DNA from 3 places in the Pseudomonas sp. S2_B07 genome. Region 3 is predicted to be linked to each of the others. Evidence: predicted binding sites of a transcription regulator. Region 3 holds the regulator's gene; each other region holds the start of a gene.
What was found. Region 3 encodes sigma-54, which starts transcription at its own class of promoters, with help from an activator protein. Its sites were predicted from a motif close to ANTGGCATNNANNTTGCTNT; they were not measured.

Region 1 (5,083 bases), 1.0 Mb from region 3:
AGGCCAAGCCCGACGGCTTCCTCGATCAGCAGGCCTTCAAGGCCTTTGGGGCAAGTGAGGAAGATTTCGAATTGATCGGACATTGGAATTTCAGAGCCTTTAGCTAAGTGAACCGACAACGCATTGCCGATCCGGTTTTCAATCAGGCGCTTTTCTAAAAGAGCGCCCGCGTGGCACGAAGGTGTGCCGTCCCACCTGTGCTGCTCAGGTTAGAAGAGCTTAGATGCACAGGCAGATAAAAAAGTTGATGCAACAAAATGTCATAAGTCGACCCTTCGTCGAATAATGCTTCTGCGCAACAGAAGTCATTCTCACTAAAGGATTAACCCCGTCATCCTGCGGGGGGCCGATCATACAGGGCTTTGGCCAATAAACACGGGCAAACATCGTGTTACTTATGGCCATAGCATCTTTATGGTTACGTCCTTATGACAAAACGATCATTCCCTCGATGTGACGCATTGGTTAGAACTCAACACAGGTTGACGCCGCAACGACGTCGACACCTTGGCTCGCGACGCCGGCAGCGGGCCCCAACGGCAGAAGTTTTTTTCTGCCAGACCTCGATTGAGGTCTACGCGATAAATACAGTCAACAAGTGAGGGCAACACCCTATGAGAAGACTTAAGCGTGATCCGTTGGAAAGAGCATTTTTGCGCGGATATCAATATGGCGTTGGTGGCAAATCCCGTGAGCTTTGCCCATTTACTCTACCGTCAGTACGCCAAGCCTGGATTAACGGCTGGCGCGAGGGACGCGGCGACAACTGGGACGGTATGACCGGCACTGCGGGAATCCACAGACTCAACGAACTTCACGCCGTCGGCTAATTTACAGGGCCTAACACTCCGACACGACAATCTGATGACTGAATGAATTAACCACGCACGTCCCATCCGGACGGCGGGCTCCGGCCCAGGGGCTCCTTCGAGGAGCCCTTTTTTATGCCTGTCTTTCGCCGAAACGTGTAGCAGCTGTCGAGCCTGCGAGGCTCGACAGCTGCTACACGTCAGCGCTGGGCGGCTATGGCGTCTACCGACTCACGAATCAGCGCCGGACCTTTGTAGATAAAGCCGGAGTAGATCTGCACCAGGCTCGCACCCGCAGCGATTTTCTCTGCGGCGTGTTTGCCTTCGGTGATCCCGCCCACGGCGATGATCGGCAAGCGACCGGCCAGCTCCGAGGCCAGCACCTTCACGGTGTGGGTGCTCTTGTCACGAACCGGTGCGCCGGACAGACCGCCCGCCTCGTCACCGTGCTCCATGCCTTCTACACCGACGCGGCTCAGGGTGGTGTTGGTGGCGATCACCGCGTCCATCCCGGTTTCAATCAGCGCTTGTGCGACCTGCGCGGTTTCTTCGTCGGTCATGTCCGGTGCGATCTTGATCGCCAGCGGGACATGTTTACCGTGACGCAACGCCAACTCGGCGCGGCGCGTGGCCAGGTCAGCGAGCAACTGCTTGAGCGAATCGCCGAACTGCAGGCTGCGCAGGCCCGGGGTGTTCGGCGAGCTGACGTTGACCGTCACGTAGCTGGCGTGGGCGTAGACCTTGTCCAGGCAGATCAGGTAATCATCGACCGCGCGCTCGACCGGGGTGTCGAAGTTCTTGCCGATGTTGATGCCCAGCACGCCCTTGTATTTGGCGGCGGCTACACGCGCCAGCAGGTGATCGACGCCAAGGTTGTTGAACCCCATGCGGTTGATGATCGCCTCGGCTTCCGGCAGGCGAAAAATCCGTGGTTTCGGGTTGCCCGGTTGCGGACGCGGGGTGATGGTGCCGATTTCGACAAAACCAAAACCCAACTGGGCGAAACCGTCGATGGCCGCGCCGTTCTTGTCCAGACCCGCCGCCAAGCCCACCGGGTTCGGGAAGTCCAGGCCCATGACCGACACCGGCATTTTCGCCGGGGCCTTGCACAGCAAGCCGTTGAGGCCCAAACGTCCGCCCGCGCCGATCAGGTCCAGAGACAGATCGTGGGAGGTTTCCGGGGAAAGTTTGAACAACAGCTGACGGGCCAGGGTGTACATGGGCGGGTTTGACTCTGGGCTACGAAAAGTGGCGGCAATTATAGCCGCGCATCGGGGCCGCAGGCGAGGCGCGCGACAAAATCAGCGAGCGATGGCATATGCCTTGCACCACCACCGGTATCAGCACTCATGCCAACGGCGGAATGGGTCGAAAGACAACGGCGTCGTCACTGGCCCTTGCTCTGGCAAGGCGCCTGGTACGGCGTTTTTTATGCAAGGTGCTTATCGATGATTGAAGTTCCAGCCAACCCTCTGGCGTGGGTCAATGGCAGCGATGCCCCGGAAAAGACCGACATCAACCTCGGTTTCATGGCCCTGAGCGACTGCGCCTCGGTGGTGGTCGCCGCCACTCAGGGGTTCGCCCAGCCTTACGGCCTGACCCTGAACCTCAAGCGCCAGTCGTCCTGGGCCAACCTGCGGGACAAACTGGTCAGCGGCGAACTCGACGCCGCCCACAGCCTGTATGGTCTTATTTATGCCGTCCATCTGGGCATCGGCGGCGTGGCCTCGACCGACATGGCCGTGCTGATGGGCCTGAACCAGAATGGCCAGAGCATCAATCTCTCTCACGGTTTGCAGGCGCTGAGCGTGACCAGTCCTGATGCACTCGAGCGCCACGTGCACCAATCTCGCCCGAAACTCACCTTCGCCCAGACCTTTCCGACCGGCACCCACGCCATGTGGCTGTATTACTGGCTGGCGAGTCAGGGCATCCACCCGCTGCAAGATGTCGACAGCGTGGTGGTACCGCCCCCGCAAATGGTCGCGCACCTGCAAGCCGGGCGTATCGATGGCTTTTGCGTGGGTGAACCGTGGTCCGCCAGCGCAGTGCAACAGAATCTCGGCTTTACCCTGGCGACGACCCAGACCATCTGGCCCGATCACCCGGAAAAAGTCCTCGGCTGCACCCGTGCGTTTGTCGAGCAGTATCCCAACACCGCGCGGGCCTTGGTGATGGCGATCCTGGAAGCCAGCCGGTTCATTGAACAAAGCACGGAAAACCGCCGCAGCACCGCGCAGCTGTTGAGCGCGCCCGACTACCTCGACGCCCCCCTCGACTGCATCGAACCGCGCCTGTTGGGCGACTACGCCGACGGCCTGGGCCATCGCTGGCAGGACCCGCACGCGTTGCGCTTCCATGCGGGCGGCGAGGTCAACGTGCCGTACCTGTCCGACGGCATGTGGTTCATGACCCAGTTCCGGCGCTGGGGCTTGTTGCGCGACGATCCGGATTACCTCGGCGTGGCCCGTCAGGTCCAGCAACTGGATCTGTACCGCGAAGCCGCCAGTGCCGTCGGTGTCGATATCCGGGGGCAGGACATGCGCAGCAGCCAGTTGATCGACGGCAAAGTCTGGGACGGTTCCGACCCGGCCGGTTATGCCCGCAGCTTCAAGTTACACGCCCTGAGCGACAGCTCGCACCGATTCGCCCAGCGCTGACAGGAGACTGCGAACATGCTGCGTATCCTGCTGATCAACGACACTGCGAAAAAAGTCGGTCGACTGAAAGCCGCCCTGACCGAAGCCGGGTTCGAGGTAATCGACGAATCGGGCCTGACCATCGACCTGCCCGAACGCGTCGAAACGGTGCGTCCGGACGTGATCCTGATCGATACCGAGTCACCGAGCCGCGATGTGCTGGAACAAGTGGTGTTGGTGACCCGTGACCAGCCACGACCGATTGTCATGTTTACCGATGAACACGACCCCGGCGTGATGCGTCAGGCGATCAAGTCCGGGGTCAGTGCCTACATCGTCGAAGGCATTCACGCACAGCGCCTGCAGCCGATTCTCGACGTGGCCATGGCGCGGTTTGAAAGTGACCAGGCCCTGCGCGCCCAGCTGTATGCCCGCGACCAGCAACTGGCCGAGCGCAAGCGCATCGAACTGGCCAAGGGGCTGTTGATGAAGATGAAAAGTTGCAACGAGGAAGAGGCCTACACCCTGATGCGCCGGCAGGCGATGAGCCGGCAACAGAAGTTGATCCAGGTTGCCGAGCAGATCATTGCCATGAGTGAGTTGCTCGGGTAACCGATCGTTCCCACGCTCCTCGTTACAGCTTGAAGCGGACGTGGAGCGTCCATGGCGGCATTACCACGCTCCGCGTGGGAACGATCTCCTGAAACTGGCACAAATCTGGCTAAGTAATCACCACAGGTAACCAACGGCGGTTGCCCCACCTACGACAAAGACGTCGCTCACCTCATTTGCCCTTGGCGAATCCGGTAGCGGCGTTTTTTCGTTTTGGCCCCACAGCCCGGGGCCGGTGGTGCGGCCCACAGGCGCCCCACCTGCTAGCTCATGACTCCTTCTCGAGACTCTTCACAGCTGAGGTGCGCGATGAATTCAAGCTTCTGGAAATCCGGCCATACGCCGACACTGTTTGCGGCCTTCCTCTATTTCGACCTGAGCTTCATGGTCTGGTACCTGCTCGGCCCGTTGGCCGTGCAGATCGCCGCCGACCTGCACCTGACCACCCAACAACGCGGGCTGGTGGTGGCCACGCCGATCCTGGCCGGGGCCGTGCTGCGCTTTATCATGGGCATGCTGGCGGATCGTCTATCGCCCAAAACCGCCGGACTGATAGGCCAGGTGATTGTCATCTGCGCGCTGTTCGGCGCCTGGAAACTCGGGATTCACAGCTATGAGCAAGCGCTGGTGCTGGGCCTGTTCCTCGGCATGGCCGGGGCGTCCTTCGCCGTCGCCCTGCCGCTGGCCTCGCAGTGGTATCCGCCACAGCATCAAGGCAAAGCCATGGGCATCGCCGGTGCCGGTAACTCGGGCACCGTGCTTGCCGCACTGATTGCTCCGGTATTGGCCGCTGCGTTCGGCTGGAGCAACGTGTTCGGCTTCGCCCTGATCCCGCTGATCCTGACACTCATCGTTTTTGCCTGGCTGGCGAAAAACGCGCCGGAACGGCCGAAAGCCAAGTCGATGGCCGACTACTTCAAGGCCCTGGGCGATCGCGACAGCTGGTGGTTCATGTTTTTCTACAGCGTGACCTTCGGCGGCTTCATCGGCCTGGCCAGCGCCCTGCCCGGCTATTTCAACGAC
Region 2 (5,083 bases), 2.6 Mb from region 3:
AACACGTTGCCGGTGTTGTTCACGTCACCCTGGCCGAACTGCTGGGAAACGTTGGCCAGACGCACGCCGTTGCCGACGGTCTTGCTGCCGGTACCCAGGCGCGTGGCCGAGTACACGTCTTCGAATTCTGCACGGGACGATTTGAAACCGGTGGTCGCGACGTTGGCGATGTTGTTACCGGTGACGTCCAGTTGTTTGTTGGCTGCATAGAGACCGCTAAGGCCGATATTGAAAGACATATTCCACTCCTTTGTGCCGTGTTAGTCGGCTCTATATACCAATGGTCTGTACTTTGGACAGGGCAACACTGCCCAGGCCTGCCAGGTTCAGCATCAACTCACCGCCGGTCTGGCTGATGGTCACGCTGTTGACGGTTGCCGGCAGGTAAGTCACCAGCGAGGTCGCCTTGCTGTCGTAAGTCGCGGTAGCTGCAAACTTGTAAGTGCCGGCCTTGGCCACTTCACCCGCATCGTTCTTGCCGTCCCAGATGAAACCGGCGTTGCCGGCCTGCTGACTGCCAAGATCGATGGTGCGAACCACTTTGCCATCGGTATCGGTGATCTTGATCGTGACCGGGTTCGTCGAGGCCGGTACGACCGCCGTACCGTTGAAACTCTTGGAGGTATCGACCACCGCGGTGTCGGTCTGGGCGACAACCGAACGACCCACCAGCGAAGAAGCCTGCAACGCTTGCGACGAGTTGTAGTTGCCGGCAATGCCGCTGACCGTATCGTTGAGCGTGGTGATGCCTTCCAGGCTGCTGAACTGCGCCAACTGCGCGACGAACGCGCCGTTGTCCTGCGGCTCCAGCGGGTTCTGGTTTTTCAGTTGAGTCACCAACAACTGCAAGAAGGCGTCTTTGCCCAACGCTTTATTGCCGGTGGCGCTGCTGGTAGCGGCGGCCAGGCCGTCGCTGCTGGTGTTGCTCTTGACCGAAGAATTGGCCAGGACATCCTTGATGCTTACGGCGCTGGTAGTATCGGTAACACTCATCTGAGTCGCCCCTTATCACTGACCGAGGGTCAGGACCTTCTGCATCATGGTTTTGGCGGTGTTCATCATTTCGGCGTTGGTCTGGAACGAACGGCTCGCGGAAATCATGTCGGCCATTTCTTCGACGACGTTGACGTTCGGGTAGTAGACGTAGCCCTTGGCGTCGGCAGCGGGATGGTTCGGCTCATAACGCGCTTCGAGGTTGCTCTGGTCTTCGACCACGCCGAGCACTTGCACGCCTTGACCGGCAGCGTCCTGGCTCTGGAACAGCGAATCGCTGCCGCCGCTCTGGCCGCCCTGGAACATGGTGGCGAACACCGGGTGACGGGCGCGATAGGTCTGGTCGATGCTCGACGAGACGGTTTCGGCGTTGGCGATGTTCGAGGCCACGGTGTTCAAGCGCGTGGTTTGTGCACTCATGCCGCTACCGGCAATGTTGAAAACACTGGATAGAGACATGACTTACTCTCCGCGCAGGGCTGATACCAGCCCTTTGAATTTGCTGTTGAGCAGGGTGAAGCTGGCCTGGAAGCCGACGGCGTTTTCCGCGTAGTTAGACTGTTCCAGTTGGGCGTCCACGGTGTTCTGGTCGATCGACGGTTGCATCGGCGTGCGATACAGCAGCGACTCGTCGCCATTGCCCAGGCCTTCAGCTTCGATATGACGGCTGTTGGTCATGTTCAAGGCAAAGGTACCGCCCTTGGTTTTCTCGTTCTGTGCGGCAAGCACTTTTGAGAAGTCCAGATCCCGAGCCTTGTAGTTCGGGGTGTCGGCGTTGGCGATGTTGTTGGCCAGGACTTCGGCACGCTGAGCGCGGAAGCCCAGGGCTTGTTCGTGGATACCGAGCGCTTTATCGAAGCTGATGCTCATGTCGGGAAACCTTCGGGTGACCTGATTTTTCGTAACAGAGACATAGCAAGCGGCGTGCCAAATCGAAAAACCCCGGAAACCGGGGCTTTGCCGGCAGTGGCAAGGGCGGCAATGCCAGAAAAGCGGCAACCGGTTTCCGCAGGCTGCCGCTTTTCTGCCGCTTATCGCCTTCGAAAGAACAACTCTTACCCTGTGGGAGCCGGGCTTGCCCGCGATGGCGGTGTGTCAGCCCCATCAAATTCGTCAGTGATACCGCCATCGCGGGCAAACCCGGCTCCCTCAAGGGTTTAGGGGTGTTGGCGGAAAACCATCGGGCATAAAAAACGGGAGCCCCTGAGGACTCCCGTTTGTTGTGCCGCCAACGAATCACTTCGCCTGGTAAATGATCCCCGGGCTGCACTGGACCATCTGGTAATGGTCCGGCAAACCGTTCAGCGCTTCAGACGCGCCGAGGAACAGATAGCCACCTGGCTTGAGCGTGCTGTGAATGCGCAACAGGATGTCTTTCTTCACCTCGGCGGAGAAGTAGATCAGCACGTTGCGGCAGAACACGATGTCGAACTTGCCCAGCGCTGCATAACTGTCCAGCAGGTTGAACGAACGAAACTCCACGCGGCTCTTGATCGGCGCCTTGATCGCCCAGCGTCCCGGCCCTTTCGGGTCGAAGTAACGCTGAAGACGCTCGGGCGACAGGCCACGGCCGATCGCCAGGCTGTCGTACTCGCCGGTCTTGCAGTTGGTCAGCATGGTGCCGGACAGGTCGGTGGCGACAATCTGCGCCCCCATCTTCAACTGACCCATGTTGACGCGTTCGAACTCATCGATGGACATCGACAGCGAGTACGGTTCCTGCCCCGACGAACACGCAGCGGACCAAATCCGCAAGCGCTGGCCGGGTGCAGCCTTGATCGCTTCAGGCAATACCTTGTTCTTCAACACTTCAAACGGATAGGTGTCACGAAACCACAGGGTTTCGTTGGTCGTCATCGCGTCCACCACCATCTCGCGCAAACCGCTGCGCGGCTGGGTCTGGATGCGCTGGACCAGCTCACCCAGGGATTTGATGCCTTGCTGTTCCATCAGTTTGTTGAGACGGCTCGAGACCAGGTACTGCTTGTTTTCACCGAGCAAAATGCCACAGGCTTTTTCCAGGAAGACCCGGAACTGTTCGAAATCCAAATTACCCGTAGACAAAGATACCGCCTCTTAAATCGTGTTAATCACCAGGGGCAGAAGGCCCCTAGCTGATATCTGCTGCTTTGATCCGGTCGACTACCCGGGATGCCAGGTCATCAGGACGGAACTTGGCAAGGAAGTCATCGGCACCGACTTTCTTGACCATCGCCTGATTGAATACCCCGGACAACGAAGTATGCAGGATGATATGAAGCTTTTGCATGCGTGGGTCGTTGCGGATCTCGGCCGTGAGGGTGTACCCGTCCATTTCCGGCATCTCGATGTCGGAAATCATCATCAGGAACTCTTCTTCCGGCTTTTTCCCTTCGTCGACCAGCTTGCGCAAGTAATCCAGCGCTTGCTTGCCGTCGTTCAACGCCACCACTTCGACACCGACGGTTTGCAGGCAACGAGTCACTTGCTTGCGCGCCACCGACGAGTCATCGACGGTCAGGACCTTCAAGGACAAGGCCTTGTGCTGGGTTTCGACATCGACCACACCGACCGAAATCGCTTCCGGTGTCGGCGCCACTTCCGCGAGGATTTTCTCGACGTCGATGATTTCGACTAACTGATTGTCGACCCGAGTCACAGCCGTCAGGTAGTGATCGCGTCCCGTGCCCTTGGGTGGCGGATGAATCTCTTCCCAGTTCATGTTGACGATGCGCTCCACCGAGCGCACCAGGAAACCCTGGGTCTTGGTGTTGTACTCCGTGATGATCACGAACGGATTGCTTTGATCTTTGAGCGCGCCGGAGCCGGTCGCCATGGCCAGATCAAGAATCGGAATGGTCGCCCCCCGGATATTTGCCACACCGCACACGACAGGACTGGATTTTGGCATCAGCGTGAGTTTTGGGCATTGCAGCACTTCCCGAACCTTGAACACGTTGATCCCATAGAGTTGCTGGCCGTCGAGACGGAACAACAGCAGCTCCAGGCGATTCTGCCCTACCAGTTGCGTGCGCTGGTTTACCGCATCCATTACACCAGCCATGCACAGACTCCTACACCAACGCTTAAGTGTGTTGCGACGCACGTTCATTGCTAAACGGCACGGCGCTTGCTTTTTAACTCTTATGAACACAGAACTGACATTTTTCCGACGCCTGACATCAAACGCTCGCCACGTGCTTTGCGCGATGTCGGCCGTCTGCCTGTTCAACGCTGGCAGCCCTGCCCTTGCTGACGCAGTTACCTTGCCTGACATGCTTATCGGCGTCACTCAGGGCTTTCTTGAGTTCACCGTAGAAGACTATTTGGCGACCAGTCAAACCGAAGGCCGTTATGAGATCGAGGTCAAGCAGCTCGATCCGCGCCTGCGCATGCCCATGTGCGACAAGGAATTGACAGCCACTCTGGAGAGCCCGGCGATCCCGATTGGCCGGGTCACGGTCAAGGTTCGTTGCGACAGCACCTCGCCCTGGACGGTGTTCGTGCCCGCTCAAGTCCGCCTGTTTCGCGACGTCGTCACCACCACGCGCCCCCTCAAACGCGCCGGCTATATCGAGCCGGGCGACGTCATGCTGCGCGAACGCGACATCAGCCTGATCGGCCAGGGATACTTCACCTCCATCGATCAGACGATTGGACAAAAACTTACCCGACCAACGGTCGCCGATCAGGTGCTGACGCTGGTCCATCTCGAACAGGCCGAAGTCATTTCCAAAGGTGACCAAGTGGTGATTACCGCCCGCAGTGGTACGCTCAGCGTGCGCATGCCGGGCGAAGCCCTGTCCAATGGCGGCTTGCGTGAACAGATCCGGGTAAAAAACCTCAACTCCCAACGGGTCATCAAGGCGCAGGTCATGGCGCCGGGCCAGGTGGAAGTGGCCATGTAGAAACTCTGCGCTTGCGAAAACATGGCGCTGGCCGTGGCTGTTCCCTAAACTGTGCCTCACGCAGGAAATGCGCTGGCGCATGCAGGCTCGTTGATAAATGGGCCTAAAGTTTTTGCAGGAAGAGCCGAAAACATGGCAAGCGTCCAAATTCCCAGAGGTTTTTTATCATGGTCATCGATTTCAGCCGTTTGAACAGTTCCTCG
Region 3 (5,083 bases):
CGGCAGGTTACGCGCATCGATGGACACGGCGACCAACGGCTGTGCCAATTCGGTATGAATCAGTGCGCGTTCGGCCAGTTCCGGCAGCAAGCCGGCGGGCAGGTTGTCGATGCAGTAGTAGCCGTTGTCCTCGAGAACATCGAGTACGGTACTTTTACCTGAGCCGGAACGGCCACTGACGATGATCAAGCGCATGATTAGTGACCGTTTTGCTCTTCCAGAACAACCTTATACAAGGCTTCGTTACTCTGAGCACTACGCAGTTTTTCCCGCACCTCCTTGCGATCGAGCATGCTGGCGATCTGGCGGAGCAGTTCAAGGTGCGCATCGGTAGCCGCTTGCGGGACCAGCAGTACGAACAACAGGTCAACCGGAGCGCCGTCGATGGCGTCGAAATCGATAGGGGCGTCGAGGTGCATCAAGGCGCTGATGGGCGACTTGCAATCCTTCAGGCGGCAGTGGGGGATGGCGATGCCGTTGCCAAAACCGGTCGAGCCGAGTTTTTCACGGGCAATCAAAGCCTCGAAGACATCTTGCATCTCCAGATCCGGCACTTCCCGGGCGATCAGGTTGGCAATTTGTTCGAGGGCTTTCTTTTTACTGCCGCCCGGCACGTTCACGAGGGAACGGCCGGGGGTCAGGATGTTTTCAAGTCGGATCATGGGTTGGGAGTGTTAACGACCGGTTGCACCCTGGAGGAGGCTCTGGGTCTTTTCCTTATGCTTTTTGAGTTGTTTATCCAGCTTGTCGGTCAGTGAGTCGATCGCCGCGTACATATCGGTATGCTCCGCGTTGGCGACCACTTCACTGCCGGGAATATGCAGGGTGGCTTCGATTTTCTGCTTCAGCTTCTCGACCGTCATCGTGACCTGCACGTTGGTGATCTTGTCGAAATGCCGCTCTAATCGTTCGAGTTTTTCGCCGATGTAGGTGCGCAGGGGTTCGGTCACTTCCAGTTGGTGTCCACTGATGTTGACTTGCATACAGCTTCTCCTTCGTTGCCAGTGCATAAAGCGGTAGATCAGATGATCTACCACTGGAACGCTGTGGCGTGGCTCTACATCAACCGCTTGCGTTCGCTCGAAGGCGCGATCCCTAAGGATTCGCGGTACTTGGCGACGGTGCGGCGAGCCACCTGAATGCCTTGTGCCTCCAGTAAACCAGCGATCTTGCTGTCACTCAACGGCTTTTTCTGATTTTCCGCGGCAACCAGTTTTTTGATGATCGCGCGGATCGCCGTGGACGAGCATTCGCCGCCTTCGGAGGTGCTGACGTGACTGGAGAAAAAATATTTCAACTCATAAATACCCCGAGGGGTATGCATGAATTTTTGCGTGGTCACCCGTGAAATCGTCGATTCGTGCATGCCTACCGCTTCGGCGATGTCATGCAGGACCAGCGGCTTCATGGCTTCGTCGCCGTATTCGAGGAAGCCGCGCTGATGCTCGACGATCTGGGTGGCAACTTTCATCAGGGTTTCGTTGCGGCTTTGCAGGCTCTTGATGAACCAGCGGGCCTCTTGCAGCTGATTGCGCATGAAGGTGTTGTCGGCGCTGGTGTCGGCGCGACGGACAAACCCGGCGTACTGGGCGTTGACCCGCAGCCTTGGAACCGACTCCTGGTTCAGTTCCACCAGCCAGCGTTCGTTGTCCTTGCGCACGATCACGTCTGGAACGACGTACTCGGCTTCGCTGGATTCGATCTGCGAGCCGGGGCGCGGGTTGAGACTCTGGACCAGTTCGATGACCTGGCGCAGTTCATCTTCCTTGAGCTTCATGCGGCGCATCAGCTGGCTGTAGTCGCGACTGCCGAGCAAATCGATGTAGTCGCAGACCAGGCGCTTGGCTTCGGCCAGCCAAGGCGTCTTGGCGGGCAATTGGCGCAATTGCAGCAGCAGGCATTCGCCCAGGTTGCGAGCGCCGATGCCGGCCGGTTCGAATTGCTGGATGCGGTGCAGGACGGCTTCGATTTCGTCCAGTTCGATGTCCAGTTCCGGATCGAAGGCTTCGAGGATCTCCTCCAGGGTTTCATCCAGGTAGCCCTGATTGTTGATGCAGTCGATCAGGGTCACGGCGATCAGGCGATCGGTGTCGGACATCGGTGCCAGGTTCAGTTGCCAGAGCAGGTGGCTTTGCAGGCTCTCGCCAGCCGAAGTGCGAGTGGTGAAGTCCCATTCGTCGTCATCGTTGCTCGGCAGGCTGCTGGCGCTGGTCTGGTAGACGTCTTCCCAGGCCGTGTCGACGGGCAGTTCGTTGGGAATGCGCTCGTTCCAGTCACCTTCCTCGAGGTTGTCCACCGTCGGGGCGGTTTCCTGGTAGGAGGGTTCCGAAACATCGGCATTGGGTTGCTGTTCGGCTTTGTCGGCCAAGGGGTCGGCGTTGTCGAAGTCGTCGCCTTCTTCCTGGCGTTCGAGCATCGGATTGGACTCCAGGGCCTCCTGGATTTCCTGTTGCAGGTCCAGGGTCGACAATTGGAGCAGGCGGATGGCCTGTTGCAGCTGCGGTGTCATCGTCAGCTGCTGGCCCATTCTCAAGACTAGCGATGGTTTCATGGCAGGGGCTTAACACCTTATTCGCCGGCGCACATGCGCCATCCACTACAGGGCGCCGGAGCGCCAAACATAAGCAAATTATATGCCTGAAACTGAAGTGTTTGCCTAGAGCGCTGTAACAATAAAAACCTGTTGATTTTTATCGTCGTAAGCGCTCAGTCGACTAGCCAGACACCTCAACGCTTACAGGCGGAACTCATGGCCCAGATAAACTTCTTTAACCAGGTCGTTGGCCAGGATAGTGGCGGAGTCGCCTTCGGCAATCAGCTGGCCATCGTTGACGATGTAGGCCGTTTCGCAGATATCCAGGGTTTCACGGACGTTGTGGTCAGTGATCAGCACGCCAATGCCTTTGGCCTTGAGGTGGTAGATGATCTGCTTGATGTCGCCGACCGAAATCGGGTCCACGCCGGCGAAAGGTTCGTCGAGCAGGATGAATTTCGGATTGGTGGCCAGTGCGCGAGCGATTTCCACGCGGCGGCGTTCACCACCCGACAGGCTCATGCCGAGGTTGTCGCGGATGTGGCTGATGTGGAATTCCTGCAGCAGGCTTTCCAGCTCTTTGCGACGCCCGGCCTTGTCGAGTTCCTTGCGGGTCTCGAGGATCGCCATGATGTTGTCGGCCACCGAGAGTTTGCGGAAGATCGACGCTTCTTGCGGCAGATAGCCGATACCGGCCTTTGCACGACCGTGCATCGGCTGGTGGCTGACGTCCAGATCATCGATCAGCACACGGCCCTGATCGGCCTGCACCAGGCCGACAATCATGTAGAAGCAGGTGGTCTTGCCGGCGCCGTTGGGACCCAGCAGGCCGACGATTTGACCGCTGTCGATCGACAGGCTGACGTCGCGCACGACCTGGCGGCTCTTGTAGCTCTTGGCCAGATGCTGAGCTTTCAGAGTTGCCATTACTGGGCCTTCTGCTCGTCGGTTTTCTTCTTCGGCTGGATCACCATGTCGATGCGTGGACGCGCCTCGGTGACCTTGTTGCCTGTCGCACGGCCAGCGCTCGCAAGCTTCTTGACTGTGTCGTAGACGATTTTCTCGCCCTGGGTGGTGTTGTTGTCCTTGTCGACAACTTTTGCCTTGTCGATCAGCACGACGCGGTTTTGCGCGGCGTGGTACTGGATAGTCACACCCCAACCCTGGACAGGCTTGGTGTCGCCAGCGGTCTGCAGTTGCTCGAAGTAGGCGAGGTTGCCCACCGAAGTCACCACGTCGATGTCGCCAGCCGGCGTACGAGTGATGGTTACGGTGTTGCCCTTAACGATCATCGAGCCCTGGGTGATGATCACGTCACCTTTATAGGTGGCCACGCCATTCTTGTCGTCCAGTTGGGCATCGTCGGCCTGAATGCGGATTGGCTGCTCTTGATCGTTCGGCAGAGCCCAGGCGCTCACGCTTCCCAGTGCTGCGCCCAGACTGAGCAAAATAGGGAGGGTTTTAACGAGCCTCATACTGTCCTCTTACGTTAGATAGCAGGTGTATCCTGCTTTCTTTCAAGTACGCTTTCATTCCGTTGCCTGTCGATACACCGCCAGCGCCGTCGATTCTAACGGGTTGGTCGGTCTGCGCATATTGCTGCTGCGGGAACACAGTCATACGGGTGGTGGTAATCAGGGTCCTGCGGTTCTTTTCGTCGAAACGGGTAATGCGTACCGAGTCGATCAGCTCGACCTGGGTGCCGTCTGGATTGACTTCCCCATGTTCGCTCTGGACGTGCCAGGGAAACTGGGTGCCGCGGAACATGTTCAGGTCGGGGTTGGTCAGCAGCGTGACCTCGGACACTTTCAGGTGTTCGACCTTGTCGGACGTCATTTCGTACTGCAATTTGCCGTCCGGCAGGTACTGCACGCTGTGGGCGTTGAGTGCGTAATAGTCGATCGCGCTTTCGTCGACAGGGGCAACTGTCTTGTCGAGAAAGCGTTCCGGGCTGATGTTCCAGTAGCCGACCGCAGCGAACAGCGCCGCGATGCAACTGAACAACAGGATGTTACGAAACTTTTTGCTCAGCATAATGGGCTCACAGGTACGCGGCGTTGGCCGCATCGAGGCGGCCCTGGGCGCGCAGGATCAATTCGCAGAATTCGCGAGCGGCACCCTCGCCACCACGGGCGACGGTAATGCCATGGGCGTTTTCACGCACGAAGCTGGCAGCGTTGGCTACCGCCATGCCCAGGCCGACGCGGCGAATCACCGGCAGGTCCGGCAGGTCGTCACCGAGATAGGCCACTTGTTCATAGCTTAGGTTGAGTTGGGCCAGAAGTTCGTCCAGTACCACCAGTTTGTCCTCGCGACCTTGATAAAGGTGCGGGATGCCGAGGTTTTTTGCTCGTCGTTCGACCACCGGGGTCTTGCGGCCGCTGATGATAGCCGTCTGTACGCCCGCCGCCATCAACATCTTGATGCCTTGACCGTCGAGGGTGTTGAACGTCTTGAACTCACTGCCGTCTTCGAGGAAGTACAGGCGTCCGTCAGTCAGCACGCCGTCGACGTCGAACACGGCAAGTTTGATCTGTTTGCCGCGTTGCA

Region 1: the regulator sigma-54 is predicted to act here: its motif matches at 2,120-2,139, upstream of AB4N43_RS07500 (CmpA/NrtA family ABC transporter substrate-binding protein).
Region 2: the regulator sigma-54 is predicted to act here: its motif matches at 1,906-1,925, upstream of flgB (flagellar basal body rod protein FlgB).

The regions. Positions count from the first base shown of each region.
Region 1 covers NZ_CP162769.1:1,617,285-1,622,367, forward strand. The annotation lists gene rlmKL (bifunctional 23S rRNA (guanine(2069)-N(7))-methyltransferase RlmK/23S rRNA (guanine(2445)-N(2))-methyltransferase RlmL) at 1-83, opposite strand, end outside; gene rmf (ribosome modulation factor) at 615-830, shown strand; gene AB4N43_RS07495 (quinone-dependent dihydroorotate dehydrogenase) at 1,010-2,029, opposite strand; gene AB4N43_RS07500 (CmpA/NrtA family ABC transporter substrate-binding protein) at 2,258-3,469, shown strand; gene AB4N43_RS07505 (ANTAR domain-containing response regulator) at 3,485-4,060, shown strand; gene AB4N43_RS07510 (nitrate/nitrite transporter) at 4,370-5,083, shown strand, end outside.
Region 2 covers NZ_CP162769.1:5,273,335-5,278,417, reverse strand. The annotation lists gene flgE (flagellar hook protein FlgE) at 1-239, opposite strand, end outside; gene flgD (flagellar hook assembly protein FlgD) at 271-993, opposite strand; gene flgC (flagellar basal body rod protein FlgC) at 1,009-1,452, opposite strand; gene flgB (flagellar basal body rod protein FlgB) at 1,456-1,863, opposite strand; gene cheR (protein-glutamate O-methyltransferase CheR) at 2,230-3,057, opposite strand; gene AB4N43_RS24310 (chemotaxis protein CheV) at 3,104-4,036, opposite strand; gene flgA (flagellar basal body P-ring formation chaperone FlgA) at 4,119-4,880, shown strand; gene flgM (flagellar biosynthesis anti-sigma factor FlgM) at 5,048-5,083, shown strand, end outside.
Region 3 covers NZ_CP162769.1:2,644,061-2,649,143, reverse strand. The annotation lists gene rapZ (RNase adapter RapZ) at 1-195, opposite strand, end outside; gene ptsN (PTS IIA-like nitrogen regulatory protein PtsN) at 198-662, opposite strand; gene hpf (ribosome hibernation-promoting factor, HPF/YfiA family) at 675-983, opposite strand; gene AB4N43_RS12315 (RNA polymerase factor sigma-54) at 1,058-2,551, opposite strand; gene lptB (LPS export ABC transporter ATP-binding protein) at 2,735-3,460, opposite strand; gene lptA (lipopolysaccharide transport periplasmic protein LptA) at 3,460-4,008, opposite strand; gene lptC (LPS export ABC transporter periplasmic protein LptC) at 3,995-4,567, opposite strand; gene AB4N43_RS12295 (KdsC family phosphatase) at 4,575-5,083, opposite strand, start outside.